DNA from 2 places in the Streptomyces sp. SCSIO 30461 genome. Region 1 is predicted to be linked to the other one. Evidence: predicted binding sites of a transcription regulator. Region 1 holds the regulator's gene; the other holds the start of a gene.

Region 1 (3,407 bases):
CGCGGCGATACGGGACTCCTTGGAGCCCGGCACCAGATGGTCCACGAGCACCCCGAGCCGTGCGTCCGGCCCCGGCGCGAAGTCCGCCACGATCGCCGGGAGGTCGTCGACGCCTTCCAGGTACTCGACGACCACGCCCTCGACGCGCAGGTCGTCGCCCCAGACCTTCTCGACCAGTTCCGCGTCGTGCCGCCCCTCCACATAGATCCGCCCCGCCCTTGCCACCCGAGCCCGTGCCCCGGGGACGGCGAGGGAGCCCGATGCCGTGCGGGTGGGCCGTACCGGGGCGTCCGAAGGCGGCCTGACCAGCGTGACCGCCTTGCCCTCCAGCAGGAAACCGCGCGGCTCCATAGGGAACACCCGGTGCTTGCCGAAGCGGTCCTCCAGCGTCACCGTGCCGGCTTCACAGCGGATCACCGCGCCGCAGAAGCCCGTTCCGGCCTCCTCCACGACCAGGTCGCGTTCGGCGGGGACCTCGGGCACCGGGGTGGACCTTTTCCAAGGGGGCGTCAGATCAGGGCTGTAGCTGCGCATTGGGCAGACGCTACCGGCTCGGCGGCGCGCCGGACCGGGACACCGGTTCAGGACACCCCGAACCGCCGGGCCAGCCGGTCCCGTTGCGCGCGTACGAAAGCCGCGTCCACGACCGCCCCGTGCCCGGGCACGTACAGCGCGTCGTCCCCGCCCAGCGCCAGCAGCCGGTCGAGCGCCGCGGGCCACTGCGCGGTGACGGCGTCCGAGCCTGCCTGGGGCTCTCCCGACTCCTCGACCAGGTCACCGCAGAGCACGACCTCGGGGCCGCCCGCAGTGTCCGGAACCAGCACCACCAGGTCATGGCCGCTGTGACCGGGCCCCACGTTCGCCAGCAGGACTTGGCGTCCACCGAGGTCCAGCGTCCACTCGCCGCTGACCACGTGCCGCGGAGCCACCAGCGCGTCAGCCGCTTCGGCGGCGTCGTCCGGTGTCACACCCTGGCGGACGGCGTCCTCGCGCAGCCCCTCCCGCTGGTGTGCCGTTCCCATGAGCTGGTCCAGCCCCACCGCGCCATACACCCGCGCTCCGGAGAACGCCGCCGTACCGAATACATGGTCGAAGTGCGGATGGCTTAGCGCGATATGCGTCACACGCCGCCCGCCCAGCAGCGACTCGATCTGGGTCCGCAGCTCGCCGCCCTCGCGGAGCGAGCTGCCCGTGTCGTACAGGAGTACGGCGTCATCTCCGGCCACCACTGCCGCGGTGGCGTCCCATACGGGCAGCCGCCGCCGCCCTGCCCCTGCGCCGATGCGCTCCCAGCCGAAGTCTTCCCAACTGACGTCCATGAGGCGACGCTATCCACGTACGGTGAGGAAACCCCAGCGAAAAGCCTGATGGCGTCCGTGACGCGTTCGCCGCCGGTCGCCCTTGCTCGGGGTGTACCCCACGGCCGTACACTGGCCGGGGGGCCCTTGGCACTCCACCGTGTTGAGTGCCAGATCACACCGACCGAACCGCCTATGAACCGCAGCTGGAGGTGCGCACGATGCTCAGCGAACGCAGGCTCGAGGTGCTGCGTGCCATCGTCCAGGACTATGTCGGCACCGAGGAGCCGGTCGGTTCCAAGGCGCTCACCGAGCGTCACAAGCTGGGTGTGTCGCCCGCCACCGTGCGCAATGACATGGCCGTGCTGGAGGACGAGGGCTATATCGCCCAGCCGCACACCAGCGCCGGCCGGATCCCCACGGACAAGGGCTACCGCCTGTTCGTGGACAAGCTCGCGGGCGTCAAGCCCCTGTCGTCCCCCGAAAGGCGGGCGATCCAGAACTTCCTTGACGGCGCCGTCGATCTCGACGACGTGGTGGCGCGCACGGTGCGGCTGCTGGCGCAGCTGACCCGGCAGGTCGCCGTCGTCCAGTACCCGTCCCTCACCCGTTCCACGGTGCGGCATGTGGAGCTGCTGGCCCTCGCCCCTGCCCGGCTGATGCTGGTGCTGATCACCGACACCGGGCGGGTCGAGCAGCGCCATGTGGACTGCCCGGCGCCGTTCTCCGAGACCTCGCTCGCCGATCTGCGGGCCCGGCTGAACAGCAGGGTTGTCGGCCGCCGTTTCACCGACGTGCCGCAGCTCGTGCAGGACCTCCCGGAATCCTTCGAACCGGAGGACCGCGGCGCGGTCTCGACGGTGCTCTCGACGCTGCTCGAAACCCTCGTGGAGGAGACCGAGGAGCGCCTGATGATCGGCGGCACCGCCAATCTGACCCGCTTCGGGCACGACTTCCCGCTCACCATCCGGCCCGTCCTGGAGGCGCTGGAGGAGCAGGTCGTGCTGCTCAAGCTGCTCGGTGAGGCGAAGGACTCCGCCATGACGGTCCGGATCGGGCATGAGATCGCCCACGAGGGACTCAACTCCACGTCCGTGGTCGCCGTCGGCTACGGTTCGGGCGACGAAGCCGTCGCAAAACTCGGCGTGGTCGGACCGACCCGCATGGATTACCCCGGAACGATGGGAGCGGTACGCGCAGTGGCACGTTACGTAGGACAGATCCTGGCGGAGTCGTAAATGGCCACGGACTACTACGCCGTACTCGGCGTGCGCCGCGACGCATCCCAGGACGAGATCAAGAAGGCCTTCCGGCGGCTGGCGCGGGAACTCCATCCGGATGTGAACCCGGACCCGAAGACGCAGGAGCGCTTCAAGGAGATCAACGCCGCCTACGAGGTGCTGTCGGACCCGCAGAAGAAGCAGGTCTACGACCTCGGCGGAGACCCCCTGTCCAGCTCGGGCGGTGGTGCCGGAGGCTTCGGCGCGGGCGGCTTCGGCAACTTCTCGGACATCATGGACGCCTTCTTCGGTACCGCGTCCCAGCGCGGTCCCCGCTCGCGCACCCGGCGCGGCCAGGACGCGATGATCCGGCTGGAGGTCGAGCTCAGCGAGTCGGCCTTCGGCACGACGAAGGACATCCAGGTCGACACCGCCGTCGTGTGCAACACCTGCACCGGCGAGGGCGCGGCCCCCGGCACCTCGGCGCAGACCTGTGACATGTGCCGTGGCCGCGGCGAGGTCTCGCAGGTCACCCGTTCCTTCCTCGGCCAGGTCATGACCTCTCGCCCGTGCCCGCAGTGCCAGGGCTTCGGCACCGTGGTGCCGACCCCGTGCCCGGAGTGCGCGGGCGACGGACGGGTGCGCTCGCGCCGCACGATGAAGGTCAAGATCCCGGCCGGTGTGGACAACGGCACGCGGATCCAGCTCGCGGGCGAAGGCGAGGTCGGCCCCGGCGGCGGCCCGGCCGGCGACCTGTACGTGGAGATTCACGAGCTGCCTCACGCGATGTTCCAGCGGCGCGGCGACGACCTGCACTGCACGGTGACCATCCCGATGACCGCAGGCGCCCTCGGCACCAAGGTGCCGCTGGAGACCCTGGACGGGATGG
Region 2 (3,407 bases), 5.9 Mb from region 1:
CGGCAAGACGACCTGGTTCACGCTGCCGCTGGAGGCCGCATTGCCGTCATCGTCGCAGCTCGCCGCCGGGTGAGTGGACGCACCGTCGGGTCAGCGGACGGATCGTGGAAACGCCCGAGGGCGGCACCCCGGGGAGTGGGGTGCCGCCCTCGGTTTCAGGACGGTTGACCAACCATCGCTCGAAGAGCGTTCAGGTTGATCAGAAGTCCATGTCACCGCCCGGCATGCCGCCCGGAGCAGCCGCAGCGGCCTTCTCCGGCTTGTCGGCGATGACGGCCTCGGTGGTGAGGAACAGCGCGGCGATGGAGGCCGCGTTCTGCAGCGCGGAACGGGTCACCTTCGCCGGGTCGATGATGCCCTCGGCGACCAGGTCGACGTACTCGCCGGTCGCGGCGTTCAGGCCGTGGCCCGGGGTCAGGTTGCGCACCTTCTCCACCACCACACCGCCCTCAAGGCCGGCGTTGACGGCGATCTGCTTCAGCGGGGCCTCAAGCGCCAGCTTGACGGCGGCGGCACCGGTGGCCTCGTCGCCATCGAGCTCCAGCTTCTCGAACACCTGGGAGGCCTGGAGCAGGGCCACGCCACCACCGGCGACGATGCCCTCCTCGACGGCCGCCTTCGCGTTGCGAACGGCGTCCTCGATACGGTGCTTGCGCTCCTTGAGCTCCACCTCGGTCGCGGCACCGGCCTTGATGACGGCCACGCCGCCGGCCAGCTTCGCAAGGCGCTCCTGGAGCTTCTCGCGGTCGTAGTCCGAGTCGGAGTTCTCGATCTCGGCGCGGATCTGGTTGACGCGGCCCTGGACCTGGTCGCTGTCACCGGCACCGTCGACGATGGTCGTCTCGTCCTTGGTGATGACGACCTTGCGGGCGCGGCCCAGCAGGTCGACGCCGGCGTTCTCCAGCTTGAGGCCGACCTCCTCGGAGATGACCGTGCCACCGGTGAGGATGGCGATGTCGCCGAGCATGGCCTTGCGGCGGTCGCCGAAGCCCGGGGCCTTGACGGCGACCGACTTGAAGGTGCCGCGGATCTTGTTGACGACCAGGGTCGACAGGGCCTCGCCCTCGACGTCCTCGGCGATGATCAGCAGCGGCTTGCCCGACTGCATGACCTTCTCCAGCAGCGGGAGCAGGTCCTTGACCGAGGAGATCTTGGAGTTGGCGATCAGGATGTACGGGTCCTCCAGAGAGGCCTCCATACGCTCCATGTCGGTGGCGAAGTACGCCGAGATGTAGCCCTTGTCGAAGCGCATACCCTCGGTGAGCTCCAGCTCCAGACCGAAGGTCTGGGACTCCTCGACGGTGATGACGCCTTCCTTGCCGACCTTGTCCATCGCCTCGGCGATCAGCTCGCCGATCTGGGTGTCGGCGGCGGAGATGGAGGCGGTGGAGGCGATCTGCTCCTTGGTCTCGACCTCCTTGGCCTGGTCGAGCAGCGCACCGGAGACGGCCTCGACGGCCTTCTCGATACCGCGCTTCAGAGCCATCGGGTTGGCACCGGCGGCGACGTTGCGCAGGCCCTCGCGGACCAGAGCCTGGGCGAGGACGGTCGCGGTGGTCGTACCGTCACCGGCGACGTCGTCCGTCTTCTTGGCGACTTCCTTGACCAGCTCGGCGCCGATCTTCTCGTACGGGTCCTCGAGCTCGATCTCCTTGGCGATGGAGACACCATCGTTGGTGATCGTGGGGGCGCCCCACTTCTTCTCGAGGACGACGTTGCGACCCTTGGGGCCGAGCGTCACCTTGACGGCGTCCGCGAGCTGGTTCATGCCGCGCTCGAGGCCGCGCCGTGCCTCCTCGTCGAACGCGATGATCTTGGCCATGTGAAGTGGTCCTCCCGGACTTGGGGGTCTCCCCGCACCCGAGGGCTGCGGGGGAGGATTGCTTCGGGACCGCGCTGGCGCCCGCGACGGACGGCCTGCATGCCTGTGGTTCCTTGCCCCACGCGGCCTGCGGGCCTCACCGACCCGGTCCTTCGTTGTCACTCTCACTCGTAGAGTGCTAACGCCAATGATTAGCACTCGGACCCCGAGAGTGCAAGCGGCTTCGAAGAAGCCTCGGATAAGGGTGGTGGTCGGTTGGGGCCTCCCCGCCGAAGGCAGGGGAAGGGAGGGAGCAAGCGGGCTCCGAAGAAGCCTCCCGGCGACCGCCGGAGTGCCGGGACCCGGGCAGCACGGAGGGCCCGCACCCCCTAGGTACGGGCCCTCCGTGACGTGATGCGCAGTTCTTCCGTCCGGCGCTCAGCCGGCCAGCCGGACCATGTCCGCCTGCGGCCCCTTCTGACCCTGCGAGATCTCGAACTCGACCCGCTGGCCCTCCTCCAGGGTGCGGTACCCGTCCATCTGGATCGCGCTGTAGTGGACGAAAACATCCGCACCACCGTCGACCGCGATGAAGCCGTACCCCTTCTCCGCGTTGAACCACTTGACGGTGCCCTGAGCCATGCCTAACTCCCCTATTACTGGCCCTTGCACAGGTCCACACTTCGCGGACCCGGGTCAGACCTCGCCCACGAAGAGTTCCCGTGAGTTCCCATGCCGGAAGCAGCCGGAAACCCTCATGAACGTGCGCCGGAACGCGTCGACCGCGGCTGAATGTATCTGTCCAACTGCCCTCTGCAACAGGTCAAACGGACGAGAAATCTGAGCATGGCCGATCGGGCAACCATGCTCAACTCCGAGCGTTCCCGGGCAAGTCGGGCCGGGCAAAGCACACAAAATGCGCAACTAGCTCGAACACTTTGGCTGTTTTCTATCGCAGGCAGAAGGATTCTCATATGCCCACGGCACAACCAGCGAGGGGAGACGAGCCCAACTCTACCGTGCGGCGCTCAACGGAATCGCCCCCTCCGCAGAGCTTGCGGAAGGGGCATACCGGGTGACGGAACGTGCTGTATCCAGGGTCAGCAAGGGCCGCCCGGAAGCGGCGGGGGCGCGACACCCGAGGGCGCGGAACGGGCCGTTCCAGGAGCGCTCGAAGGCGTCCGGAAGCGTCCCGAAGCCCGTGGTCCCAAGCCCGGACTTGAGGCGTCCGAGCGGCTCAGCAACCGCCGGCGACGGCGGGGATGATCGACACTCCGGCACCGTCGGGCGTCGCCGTCTCGAGACCCTGCTCGAAGCGGACGTCGTCGTCGTTCACATAGACGTTCACGAAGCGGCGCAGCTTGCCCTGGTCGTCCAGCACGCGGGCGGCGATGCCGACGTGGTTCTTCTCCAGGTCGGCGATCACCTCGGCGAGGGTGGTGCCCTCCGCCGTGACCTCGGCCCGGCCGCCGGTGTAGGTGCGCAGGATGGTGGGGATTCGGACATTGACGCTCATACGAGGCCAGCCTCTCGGAAGGAGTCCAGGTTGGGGCGGATGACAGCGGACATACCCGTGGTCGGGACCACCGCGTCGAGAGTCTTGAGG

What was found. The regulator HrcA, encoded in region 1, represses chaperone genes, less so after heat shock. The targets are predictions, from matches to a motif close to TTNGCACTCNGNNNNNCNGAGTGCNAA.
Region 2: groL (chaperonin GroEL) is a predicted target of HrcA. The motif match lies at 1,978-2,004, and genes of this name have one in related genera.

Annotation. Positions count from the first base shown of each region.
Region 1 covers NZ_CP146101.1:6,512,220-6,515,626, reverse strand. Annotated here, with positions in the region: gene V1460_RS29330 (DUF3097 domain-containing protein) at 1-534, opposite strand, end outside; gene V1460_RS29325 (MBL fold metallo-hydrolase) at 582-1,319, opposite strand; gene hrcA (heat-inducible transcriptional repressor HrcA) at 1,520-2,536, shown strand; gene dnaJ (molecular chaperone DnaJ) at 2,537-3,407, shown strand, end outside.
Region 2 covers NZ_CP146101.1:659,161-662,567, reverse strand. Annotated here, with positions in the region: gene V1460_RS03145 (PAS domain S-box protein) at 1-73, shown strand, start outside; gene groL (chaperonin GroEL) at 200-1,822, opposite strand; gene V1460_RS03135 (cold-shock protein) at 2,240-2,443, opposite strand; gene V1460_RS03130 (MoaD/ThiS family protein) at 3,039-3,317, opposite strand; gene thrC (threonine synthase) at 3,314-3,407, opposite strand, start outside.